Regions from separate parts of the Mycobacterium sp. BMJ-28 genome, predicted to be linked through region 1. Evidence: predicted binding sites of a transcription regulator. Region 1 holds the regulator's gene; each other region holds the start of a gene.
What was found. The regulator LexA, encoded in region 1, represses DNA repair genes until DNA is damaged. The targets are predictions, from matches to a motif close to CGAACANNTGTTCG.
Positions count from the first base shown of each region.

Region 1 (4,186 bases):
TTGCACGAGTTCGGGAGGACTGATGACCAGGCAGCGAACCCGGCTGCGCACCGCCGCCGGGCGTGCGTTGCTGGGGCTGGCAGCGCCGATGGTGGTGGCGGCCTGCGTGATGGCAATGGCGCTGGCCGCACCGGCCCACGCCACCCCCGAGAGCGACGCCGACGCGGCGATCAGCGCGGCATGGGATGGTGCCGGTGGCGACACTGGACCATTGGGGGCCAAGGACGGCGGCGTCTATGCCGCCGGCGCCGGATTCGGGCAGAACTTCGCCGGTGGCAAGATCTTCTTCACTCCCGAGACCGGCGCCCACGTCATGGCGGGCGCGATCCTGGACAAGTACGAGTCCCTGGGCGGTCCAGCGGACAGCGACCTGGGCTTTCCCACGATCGACGAGGGCCCGGGCCGGGCCCCCGACAGCCGCAACACCACGTTCAGCGCCGCGGACAAGCCCGTCATCTTCTGGACCCCGGACAACGGGGCCAGGGTGGTGCGCGGGCCGATCAATGCCGCATGGGACAAGCTCGGCGGCTCCGCCGCGGTGCTCGGGGTGCCGACCGGCGACGAGACATCACGCGGCGAGGTGATCTCCCAGCAGTTCACCGGTGGTGAGGTGTCGTGGGACCGCAAGACCAAAACCTTCACCACGACGCCTCCGGAGCTGGCCGACCAGCTCGCCGGGCTGGCGGTGCCCTCGGACGTCGCCTCGGAGATCGCGGCAGCGCGCCGGGCCGCCGGTGGTGCGCTCGGACCGCTGGGCGCCCAGGCCGGCGGGCAGTACGCCATCGGCACCGATGGAGCAGGCCAGAATTTCGCCGGCGGCAAGATCTTCTACAGCCCGGCCACCGGCGCCAATGTGGTCACCGGCCAGGTTCTCGCCAAGTACGAGAGCGTGGGCGGCCCCACCGGCGATCTCGGCTTCCCGACGGCCAGTGAGACCGACGGCGGGCTGGCCCCGGCCAGCCGCTTCGTGCCCTTCGCGGCCGCGGACAAGCCCGTCATCTTCTGGACCCCGGACTTCGGCGCCGTGATCGTCCGCGGCGCGATGAATGCCGCGTGGGACAAACTCGGCGGTGCCACCGGCGAGCTCGGCGCGCCCAAGGGGGATCAGACCCAGAGCGGCAGCGTCATCACCCAGCAGTTCAACGGCGGCAGCATCTCCTGGGATGAGGACGCCGACAAGTTCACCACCGAGCCGGCGAACCTGCAGTCGCAGCTGGCCGGGCTCGAGGTGCCGGGTGCCGATGCACCGAAGGCTCCCGCCGCAGAGCCCGCCGGTGGCAGTGGCGGCAAGTGGTACACCTGGAGTTGGTGGTGGCTGCTGGGCCTCATCCCGCTGCTGGCGCTGATCGGGCTGATCGCGGTGGCGGTGTTGCGCAACAGGCGTTCCGGCGATGAGCATTTCGATGCCGATCATTACGGTGACGAGGGCTACCAGTCCGAATTTCACGGCGGATACGGCGGCGGCTTCGATGGCCGGGCGGAATCACACGAGCCCGACGACTACGAGCACAGCCCGGCGGCATACGGCCAGGAGCCGGGCGGGTACTCACCGCAGAGTCCGTGGGCCGTGTCGGCGCCCCGGGCTGATGACCGGGACGATGACGATGACGACGCCGATGAAGTCGAGGAGCTGGCCGAACCGGCCGGGCACGATTTCCCGGAGTTCGACGCCGACGCCGACTCGGTGGACACGGCGCCCACCCGGATCCAGTCCGACGAGGCGGAGCACGCCGAGGAAGCCGGCCCCGATGACGATGCCGGACCCGACGCTGCGGCACCCCTCGCGGCGGACCTGCCGTCGATACCCCGGTCCACGTACGAACCGGACTTCCCCAGCGGCCGGCACGCGGCGATCCAGATAGAGGAGCCCGACCCGGCACGCACCTCGATGCGCCTGGCCGGCAGCGACCCGTACCGCGCGCCCGACGGATACGGGGTCAAAGCGGATACCGGTACCGGGCAATACTGGACGCCGGGCACGCCGGGCTATGACCAGGCGCGAGCCGAGATCTGGTTCGTGAGTGAGGAATTCGCGGTGACGAACGGGTTCGTCCGAGCCGACTGAGTGCGGTCGGTCAGATCTTGCGGATGACGGTCACGACCTTGCCCAGCACGACCGCGTCGTTGCCTGGGATCGGGTCGAACACCGGGTTGTGCGGCATCAGCCACACCTGTCCGCGGGTGCGCTTGAACGTCTTGACGGTGGCTTCGCCGTCGATCATCGCCGCGACGATATCGCCGTTGTCGGCAACGTTCTGCTGACGGATGACCACCCAGTCCCCGTCGCAGATCGCGGCGTCGATCATGGATTCGCCCACCACCTTCAGCAGGAACAGCGACCCCTCACCGACGAGCTCGCGGGGCAGCGGGAACACGTCTTCCACGGCCTCCTCGGCCAGGATCGGCCCGCCCGCGGCGATGCGTCCCAGCACCGGCACGAAGGTCGGTTCTGGCAGCGCGTCGGAGCCCGTGACATCGGTGCTCACGACCGGCGTCACCATATCGTCGGAGCCGCGGACATCCACCGCGCGCGGCCGGTTGGGATCGCGCCGCAGGTAGCCCTTCTTCTCCAGCGTGCGTAGCTGATGGGCGACCGATGACGTCGAGGTCAGCCCGACCGCATCGCCGATTTCGCGGATACTCGGCGGATAGCCGCGGGTGGTGACCGACGCGCGGATGACCTCAAGAATGGTGCGCTGCCGCTCGGTGAGTCCCGAACGCGCCTCTGGGGTGCCGATGCTGTCGCTCATGGCGCCGAATCTAGTCGTCCCGCACACATTAATCAAACATGTGTTCGAGGCGTGTCGCGTGGGCCGGACTTGTCGGTGGGTGCGTTTATCGTTTGCAACAGTTCGATCACGTGTTCTATCCATCGAACAGATGATCGACTATCTTCGAACACAAGAGCGAACGATTGGCAGCCTCACCCGGCGAAAGGCAGGACAATGACCATTCTGGACACCCGATTCGGTACCGAGTTCGACAGTGCGTTCGACGCGGCGTTCGAAACCGAGTTCGACACCGGTTCCGGCTCCAGGTCCGTGTCGAGGTCCGGAGCCCGGGCCGCAGGCCGCGCCCAGGTGGCGGTCCGGCGCCCGGCCGCGGCCGAGGTGTGGCCGCTGCCCCGGGATGTGGTGGTCCGCCGCCGCCGCCCGCAGGTCCGCCGGCCCGGCGGCACGCCGATGTCGCATCGCGGTACCGGTGTGCTGATGTCTCGCGCCTCGCACCGCCGTCGTCCCATCACGCCCGTCACCACCGTGGTGCTCGCCCTGATCGCGGCCGCGATCACGGTGTGGCTGGGTCTGGTCGCCCAGGTGGGCGGCGGGGTCGACGAGACCGCGGTGCAGGTGCCCACCCGGCTGTCGGTCGTGCAGGTCGAAGCGGGGGAGACGCTGGCGCACGTGGCAGAGCGGGTGGCGCCCGACGCCCCGGTCAATTCGGTGATGGACCGCATCAAGGAACTCAACAAGCTCGAGTCCAGCGCAGTGCTGGCCGGTCAAACGCTCATCGCCCCGATCGGCTGATCGGTGAGCGGCCACGGACGGCTTCGGTTGGTGCAGGTACGCTCGGAGACGTTCGAAGTGGTCGACATGCGGCGCGGCGAAGGAGCGGTGATGCACTGTCCTTTCTGCCGCCATCCCGATTCGCGTGTGGTGGACTCCCGTGAGACGGACGAAGGCCAGGCCATCAGGCGCCGCCGATCATGCCCGGAATGCGGTCGCCGGTTCACCACCGTGGAGACGGCCGTGCTGGCCGTCGTGAAGCGCAGCGGGGTCACCGAGCCGTTCAGTCGCGAGAAGGTCATCAAAGGTGTCCGCCGGGCCTGTCAGGGCCGTGCGGTCGACGACGACGCGCTCAACCTGTTGGCGCAGCAGGTCGAAGACGCCGTGCGCGCCGCGGGCTCACCCGAGATACCCAGCCATGAAGTCGGGCTGGCCATCCTGGGGCCGCTGCGCGAACTCGACGAGGTCGCCTATCTCCGATTCGCATCCGTGTACCGGTCGTTCAGTTCGGCCGAGGATTTCGAGCGCGAGATCGAGGCACTGCGCGCCCATCGCGTGACCAGTACCGGCTGAACCTCAGTCCAGCCGCGTGTTGCCGTCACGGGCTACGCGTCCGGCCACTTTCACCCAGCCCTGCGCATCCCACCAGGTGCGGATCTGCGAGCCCCTGCCCTGTGTGATGT
Region 1 is NZ_CM136783.1:3,930,957-3,935,142, reverse strand. Features, by position in the region: gene ACXPWS_RS19520 (LGFP repeat-containing protein) at 23-2,065, shown strand; gene lexA (transcriptional repressor LexA) at 2,076-2,750, opposite strand; gene ACXPWS_RS19510 (LysM peptidoglycan-binding domain-containing protein) at 2,946-3,524, shown strand; gene nrdR (transcriptional regulator NrdR) at 3,615-4,076, shown strand; gene ACXPWS_RS19500 (PhzF family phenazine biosynthesis protein) at 4,080-4,186, opposite strand, start outside.

Region 2 (4,186 bases), 1.5 Mb from region 1:
GACCTGTTCAAGATCCTGCTGATGACCGGATCGTTCGCCTGCGGGATGGCGTTCCACAACTGTGCCGCCCGCTACCTGTACGCGCTGGGCCGCGAAGATGTCATCCCCGGGATGCGTAAGACTGTCGGCGCCACCCACCCGCTGCACGGCTCTCCGCACGTCGCCGGGTTCGTGCAGACCGGCTTCGCCACGGTGGTGGTGCTGTTCTTCGACCTGACCGGCCGCGATCCCTACACCGGCCTCTACGGCCTGATGGCGCTACTGGGCACCACCGCGATCATGATCGTGCAGGCGCTGGCGGCTTTCTCGGTGATCTCGTATTTCCATGTGCAGAAACGTCATCCGGAGACCGCCAACTGGTTCACCACGTTCCTGGCTCCACTGCTGGGTGGGCTCGGCATGGTGTACGTGATCTATCTGTTGGCCAAGAACGCGTCGTTCGCCGCGGGCACCGCGGCCAGTGACTGGGTCTTCGCGGCCATCCCCTGGGTCGTCGCGGTGGTCGGCATCGGCGGCGTGCTGTGGGCCGTCTTCCTGAAGTTCAGGGAACCCACCCGGTACGCCGAACTGGGCCGTACCGTGTTGGAAGAAGCGCACGAGCGCTGACCACGACTATGGCATTTTCCAACATCATGGATTCCAACAGCTATCAGGGCGGTCGGCAGGACGACCCCCTGATAGCCGCCAGGGATCGGATGCTGGGCCCGGCGTACCGGCTGTTCTACGAACGGCCGGTACACCTGGTTCGGGGCCAGGGCACCCGGCTCTACGACGCCGACGGAAACGATTACCTGGATGCCTACAACAACGTCGCCAGCGTCGGGCACTGCCACCCGCACGTCGTCGCGGCGGTGACCCGGCAGCTGGGTCTGCTCAACACTCACACCCGGTATCTGCACGACGGGATCGTGGACTACTCCGAGCGCCTGCTCGCGACCTTCCCGGACGAAGTCGATCAGGTGATGTACGCCTGCACCGGGTCGGAGGTCAATGACCTGGCGCTGCGGGTGGCGCAGACCTACACCGGGGCGACCGGCGTCATCATCACTTCCGACGCCTATCACGGCAATACCGCTGCGGTGACCGCGATTTCGCCGTCGATCGGCGGGGCGGCCATGGTCGGTGCACACGTCCGCACCGTTGATCCCGGCCTGGCCGGCGTGCCTGCGGCGATCGCCGACCTGCAGGAGTCCGGGCTCGGGGTGAGCGCGCTGATCGTCGACACCATCTTCTCCTCGGATGGCATCTATCCGGATCCGTCCGTGCTCGCGCCCGCGGTCGCGGCGGTGCGTGCCGCCGGCGGGGTGTTCATCGCCGACGAGGTACAGCCGGGATTCGGGCGTACCGGGGAGGCCATGTGGGGATTCGAACGTCACGGCGTGGTGCCCGATCTGGCCACCATGGGTAAACCGATGGCCAACGGACTGCCGGTTGCCGCGATGGCGGCCCGCAGTACCGTCCTCGGCGAATTCGCCAGGGGAATACCGTATTTCAACACCTTCGGGGGCAACCCGGTGTCGATGGTGGCGGCGGCTGCGGTGCTCGACGTGATCGAGGACGAGAAGCTGGTCGCCAATGCCTTGGAGGTGGGCACCGCACTGCGCGAGGAGCTGACCCGGCTGGCCGCCGGGCATCCGGCCATCGGCGAGGTGCGCGGGGCCGGGTTGTACATCGGCGTCGAGGTCGCCACTAGGGACGATGCCAAGCGTATGGTCAATGCCATGCGGGAGCGCCGGGTGCTGATCTCGGTCTGTGGGGCGCACGGCAATGTTCTCAAAGTGCGTCCCCCGCTGGTGTTCTCGATGGCCGACGTGGACCGCTTCTGTACCGAGTTCGAGGGGACGCTGGCGCAACTGTGAATTCCGAAGACGTCCTCGCCGCCGCCGATCACCTGATCGGGGCCTTCGCCGCGACGGACACCGCGGGGTACTTCGCGTGGTTCAGCCCGGATGCGACGTTCGTGTTCCATCCCGAAGATGCCCGCCTGAACGACCGCGCCGAGTACGAGGCCCTGTGGGCCGGCTGGCTGGCGGCCGGCTGGCGGGTGCGCTCGTGCACCAGCAGCGACCAGCTCGTCCAGTTGTACGGCGACGTCGCTGTGTTCACCCATACGGTGCGCACCACCACCGCCCAGAACGGCATCGAGACCACCTCCGATGAGCGGGAGACGATCGTGTTCGTCCGGGACGGTGACCGGCTGGTTGCCGTGCACGAACATTTGTCGCCGGTTCCCGCGGTCGACGACTAGGCCGTTTGTCAATCCCCAAACCCGTTGTCCACCTTGATCTGTGGATGAATCGGTGACTGTGGATAACGTCGGGTTTTGTCGGTGTCTCGTACTAATGTTCGATTCATGGAGGGCGTCGGCGATCTTGCGGCCATGGTGGACAAACTGTCCGCGGCCGCGTTCGATGACGCCACGGTGGCCGAATTGCTCGAGGTGCAGTCGGCCCTGGAGCAGGTCTACCGACGCATCCCGGCGGTCCAGCATCAGGTGTTGGCGGCGGTCAAGGCTCAGTCCAGCCCCGGCGAGTTGGGGATCCGCAGTTGGGCCGACGTGTTGTCGATCAGGTTGCGGGTCTCGCACACCGAAGCCTGCCGGCGCCTCGCCGAGGGTGAGCTGCTCGGGCCGCGCCGCGCGCTGACCGGTGGAGCACTGGAGGCGGTGTATCCGGCGACGGCCGCGGCGTTGGCGCGGGGCGAGTTGACCGCCGAGCACGTCCGCATCATCACCACGACCATGAAGAAGATCCCATTCCAGGTCGATGACCAGGGCCGTACCGAGGCCGAAGTGACGCTGGCGGCGGTTGCAGCCACCCAAACACCGGAAGGTTTACGCCGCGCTGCGCGGTTGCTGCTGGAGTTGCTGGACCCCGACGGACCCGAACCCAACGACGACGACTCCGCCGACCGAAGAGAGCTGCTGCGGGGGCTGTTCCTGGGGCCACAGGACGCCGACGGGATGTCGGAGTTCCGGGGCAGGATCACCCCCGAATTCCGGGCCTACCTGGAGCCGTTGTTCGCCAAGCGCGCCGCCAAGGGCATGTGCAACCCCGATGACGTGCAGCCGTGCACCACGGGCACGCCGTCAAGCGTGGCGGTGGCCGCCGACACCCGCAGCCTCGGCCAACGCCAACACGATGCGCTGATGACCCTGGCCCGTACCGCCCTGGCCTCAGGAGACCTCGGCGAGCACAACGGCCTGCCCGTCAGCGTGGTGGTCAGCACCACCGTGAACCAACTGCAGGACGCCGCCGGGGTGGCCCGCACCGGAGGGGGATCGGCCCTCCCGATGCGGGACCTGATCCGCCTTGCCAGCCACTCCTACCTGTGGCTGACCGTCTTCGATGACGCCACCGGCATACCTCTCTATCTGGGACGGACCAAGCGCATCGCTTCACAGGGCCAACGCATCGTCCTCTACGCCCGCGATCGTGGCTGCACATTTCCCGATTGCTCGATCCCGGCTTATCTGTGCCAGACCCATCACGCCGTCACCGACTTCGGTGCCGGCGGGGGAACCGATATCGACAACGAGACCCTGGCCTGCGGTCCCCACAACCGCCTCGTCAAAGAAGGCGGCTGGCGCACCACCATCAACCCCACCACCGGCCGCGCCCATTGGCACCCGCCCCCACTACTGGACACCGGCCAAGACCGAACCAACCACCACTTCCACCCCGAGGAACTCCTCGGGGACGATGCCGATGACCCGTGACGAGTTGGCTCAGCATCTGTGATTTGGTTGGCTCTTACCCATGGCCCCAGAGTCAGCGGCATCCGCGATCTACATCGCCTCCCCCGAAGGGGACACCGGCAAGTCCACCATCGCATTGGGCATCCTGGCGCGGCTGGCGGCCACCGTCGCCAAGGTGGGGGTGTTCAGGCCGATCGCCCGCACCGAGGGGGAGCGGCGCGACTACATCCTGGAACTGCTGCTGGCCCGCACCACCGCTGGGCTGAGCTACCAGGACTGCGTCGGGGTCAGCTACCAGCGCCTGCACGAAGATCTGGACGGCGCCATCGCCGAGATCGTCGAGCGCTACCACCATGTGGCCGACAAGTGCGATGCCGTCGTCATCGTGGGCAGCGACTACACCGATGTGGCCAGCCCCAGCGAGCTGGCGGTCAACGCCCGCATCGCCGTCAACCTGGGTGCTCCGGTGGTGCTGGCGGTACGCGCGTC
Region 2 is NZ_CM136783.1:5,474,326-5,478,511, reverse strand. Features, by position in the region: gene ACXPWS_RS27225 (APC family permease) at 1-606, shown strand, start outside; gene ACXPWS_RS27220 (aspartate aminotransferase family protein) at 615-1,859, shown strand; gene ACXPWS_RS27215 (YybH family protein) at 1,856-2,248, shown strand; gene ACXPWS_RS27210 (HNH endonuclease signature motif containing protein) at 2,354-3,718, shown strand; gene pta (phosphate acetyltransferase) at 3,759-4,186, shown strand, end outside.
Region 2: the regulator LexA is predicted to act here: its motif matches at 2,336-2,349, upstream of ACXPWS_RS27210 (HNH endonuclease signature motif containing protein).

Region 3 (4,186 bases), 980 kb from region 1:
CTTTGTCCCACTGCAGCACACTGCGGTTTTCCATCCTGGCCCATTCCACCGGGCAGACGTCGGCGATCGGACGGTCGCAGATCACCATGCCGCCGGAGTGGATGCCCATGTGCCGGGGCAGGTTGGAGATCTGCGTGGCCAGGTCCACCACCTGGGCGGGGATGTCCTCTACATCAGGTGAGTCGGCGAGTCCGTTCCACCGACTGATCTGCTTGCTCCACGCGTCCTGCTGCCCCTGCGAGAAACCCAGGGCCCGCGCCATGTCCCGGATCGCGCTGCGGCCCCGGTAGGTGATGACGTTGGCGACCTGAGCGGCGTAGTCCCGTCCGTACTTCCGATAGACGTACTGGATGGCGTCCTCGCGCAGATCGGATTCGATGTCGATATCGATATCGGGTGGGCCGTCCCGGGCCGGGGACAGGAACCGCTCGAACAACAGGTCGTTGCGGACCGGGTCGACATTGGTGACCTTGAGCGCGTAACAGACCGCCGAATTGGCCGCCGATCCCCTGCCCTGGCACAGGATGCCGTTCTCCCGGCAGAACCGGGTGATGTCGTGCACCACCAGGAAATAACCCGGGAAGTCCAGTTGCTCGATGATCTTCAATTCGTGCTCGAGCTGCGCGTACGCCTTGGCCGCCCGCGCCCGTGGACCGTAGCGCTCGGCGGCGCCGATCTCGACCAGATGGCGCAGCCAGCTGTTCTCGGTATGCCCGGCCGGGACCGCGAACGGCGGCAACCGGGGCGCGATGAGACTCAGCCCGAAGGCGCACTGCTCACCGAGATCGGCTGCCGCCGAGACGATCTCGGTGCCGAACAGTCGTGCCATCTCTTCCCCGGAGCGCAGGTGGGCGCCACCGAGTGGGGCCAGCCAGCCGGCCGCGGAGTCCAGCGAGTTGCGCGCCCGGATGGCGGCCATCGCCATGGCCAGCCGACCACGGGACGGCTCGGCGAAATGCGCACCGGTGGTGGCCACCACGCCCACCCCGAACCGCGGCGCCAATGCGGCCAGCGCGGCATTGTGCTCGTCATCGCGCGGGTGGCCATGGTGGGTCAGTTCGATACTGACCCGGTCCGCACCGAACCGGTCCACCAGATCGGCCAGCGCCCGGGCCGCCGCTTCCGGTCCACCCGTCGACAATGCCTGGCGGACATGCCCTTTGCGGCAACCGGTGAGAATATGCCAGTGCCCGCCGGCCGCCTCGGTGAGGACATCGAAGTCATAGCGCGGTTTGCCCTTCTCCCCGCCGACCAGATGCGCGGCGGCAAGCTCGCGGGACAGCCGCCGATACCCTTCCGGGCCGCGCGCCAGGACCAGCAGATGCGGGCCGGGTGGATCGGGGTCTTCGGTGCGGGCCACATTACCCAGCGACAGTTCGGCACCGAACACCGTGGACACATCGAGTTCGCGGGCGGCCTCGGCGAACCGCACCACCCCGTAGAGACCGTCATGATCGGTCAGCGCGATGGCCCGCAGATTCAGCCGCGCCGCCTCCTCGACGAGCTCCTCCGGCGTGCTGGCCCCGTCCAGAAAGCTGTACGCCGAATGCGCGTGCAGTTCGGCGTACCGGACCGCAGAGCCGCCGCGCTCGATACCGGCCGGCTGGTAGGCACCGCGCTTGCGGGACCAGGCGGGGCTGTCCCCGCCGTCACCCGGCGGCGGTTCGATCCGGCGCGCCCGGCCGGCCAGTACCCGCTCCATCTCCGACCAGGTCGGCGGTCCGTTGTGCCAGCCCACCCCGCCAGTGTATCGAACAATTGTTCGAATCGTCGATCAGCCGGGGATGTCCATCCGCTGGGTGCCGATGACCGCCAGCAATCGCAGCGCCTCCTCCGAGGAGGAACCCGGTTCGGCGGTGTAGATGGCCACGCGTTGATCCATATCGGCGATGCCACCCTGGAGGTCAGAACTTGTCGTACCCCTCTGTGACAATGGTGTCATGTCCAGCGCCGCAGCGTCTTTGGCTTCGCAGGCTAGTCCTGCCGAGCGGCTTGAGGTGTTGTTCGGGGAGCTGGCCGAGTTGTGTGGGCAGCGCAATGCGATCGACGGTCGGCTGGTCGAGATCGTGGCCGCGTTGGAGCGCGAAGATCTGGCGGGGTTGACCGGGGCCCGGTCGCTGTCGGCGTTGGTGGCCTGGAAAACCGGTGCCACCCCCCGCAACGCCGACACCGTCGTGGCCGTCGCGCGCCGGATCGAGGAATTGCCGGTCTGCGTCGCCGGCCTGTGTGCGGGTCGGTTGTCGTTGGATCAGGTCGGTGTGATCGCCGAACGCGGCGCCCACGGTAGCGATGCGCATTACGCCGAACTGGCCGCCTCAGCCACGGTGGCCCAGTTGCGCACCGCGATCAACCTGGCACCCCGAGACGAACCCGAACCCGAGCGGCCCGAGCCCGGGCCCGGGCCTGAGGTCACCAAAACCAGCGAGAGCGCGGACTACACCACCTACCGGATCCGGTTACCGCGCCTGGACGCCGCAAAATTCGATACGGCCATGCAGTCCCACCACGACGGCCTGATCACCGACCACACCGAAGACACTGGCGCGGACACCCCGTTTCCGACCCGGGTGGATGCCTTCATGAGTGTGGTCGAGGCTGGCTGGGACACCGAGGCGGCGCGGCGCCCGCACGGCCAGCACACCACCATCGTCGTGCACCTCGACCTCGAGCAGAAGACCGCCGCCCTGCATTTGGGTCCGGTGCTGACCGAGGCGGAACGACAATTCCTGAGCTGTGATGCGACCTGCGAAGTGTGGTTCCAGCGCCACGGCCGACCGATCGGGGCTGGACGCACCACCCGCACCATCAGCCGCCGGCTACGCCGCGCCCTAGAACACCGCGACCGCTGCTGCGTGATCCCCGGCTGCGCCACAACCCGGGGATTGCATGCCCACCACATCACACACTGGGAAGACGGCGGCGTCACCGAGCTGTCGAATCTGGTGCTGGTCTGCCCCCATCACCACCGACTGCACCACCGCGGCGCCCTGAACATCACCGGACCCGCCGACCGACTCGCCGTCACCGACCACAACGGACAACCACTGCACCGCGGAACCCTGGCCCACCCACCGGCCACACCACCACCCGACGTCGCGCCCTATCCCGGACCGACCGGCGAACGCGCCCAATGGTGGTGGTACCAACCCTTCCCACCACCACCGACACCGGCACCCAACACCGGGTGACGTGCCCGCCTTGCCTTGGGCGGCCAGCCCCTGTGGTGATTACGCGGTGTCACCGGCACTCACGATGCCTCCCCATCGCGGTGTTGGCTTCGCGGGACCACGACAATGGGAACCTCGACGACGCGCAGGATCTTGGCCGCCGTGGAGCCGAGGAACAACCTGCGCGGGGCGGCCAGCCGGCTGGAACCGACCATGATGAGATCACCGTCCCGCCATGACAGCTTGTTCACGGCGTCCTCCACGGTGGCGCCGTCGGTCACCGTCGCCGTCACCGGAAACCCTTCCGGCAGAGCTTCTTGCGCGGTGTCCAGCGCTTGCCGCGCGTGCGCGAGGGCGTGCTCGCGCACCGCGTCCGGGTCGCTGCGCAGGGCACCCAGCACCGGATCCAGCGCCACCAGCGAGACAAGTCGCAGCGGCGTGCCTGCGGCCCGGCTGGCCGCCACCGCCGTCTCCAGCAACAGATCGGCCCCAGCCCGCTCCCCCAGTGCGCACGTCACCTCGCGGACCTGGCCCACCTCGGAGAGCCGAATTCCTCTGGGCGCCACGGCCACCGGGACGGGCGCCGAGTGCAGCAGTTCGTTGACCACCGAGCCCAACGAAAAGCTCCCGGCCAATCCACCACCGGCGCCACCGACCACGATCGCCGCGGCGTCCAGCCGCAGCGCCTCCCGGATCAGCCCGTCGGCGAACGAATCACTGAAGCTGACATGCGGGTTCACCACGACCCCGGCCGGCACCGTCGCCTGCGCGTCGGTGAGCCAGCCGAGGGCCTGCCGAACCAATGCCTCCTCGTAGCCGTCGGCGTGCACCATCGCGGGCACCCGGTCCGGCGGCAGCATCACGCACAGTTCGAGATCGGCACCCAACGTGCGGGCCAGCCGGACACCCAGAGCCAACGCATCGGCACCACCGGGGGTTGCCAGGTACCCGACAAGCAGTTTCATAGCGCCATCCTGTCAACGTGCCACCAGATGCACGGCGCTTCGCGGATTTCTGCG
Region 3 is NZ_CM136783.1:4,914,302-4,918,487, forward strand. Features, by position in the region: gene ACXPWS_RS24390 (error-prone DNA polymerase) at 1-1,738, opposite strand, end outside; gene ACXPWS_RS24395 (HNH endonuclease signature motif containing protein) at 1,941-3,188, shown strand; gene ACXPWS_RS24400 (universal stress protein) at 3,248-4,132, opposite strand.
Region 3: the regulator LexA is predicted to act here: its motif matches at 1,752-1,765, upstream of ACXPWS_RS24390 (error-prone DNA polymerase).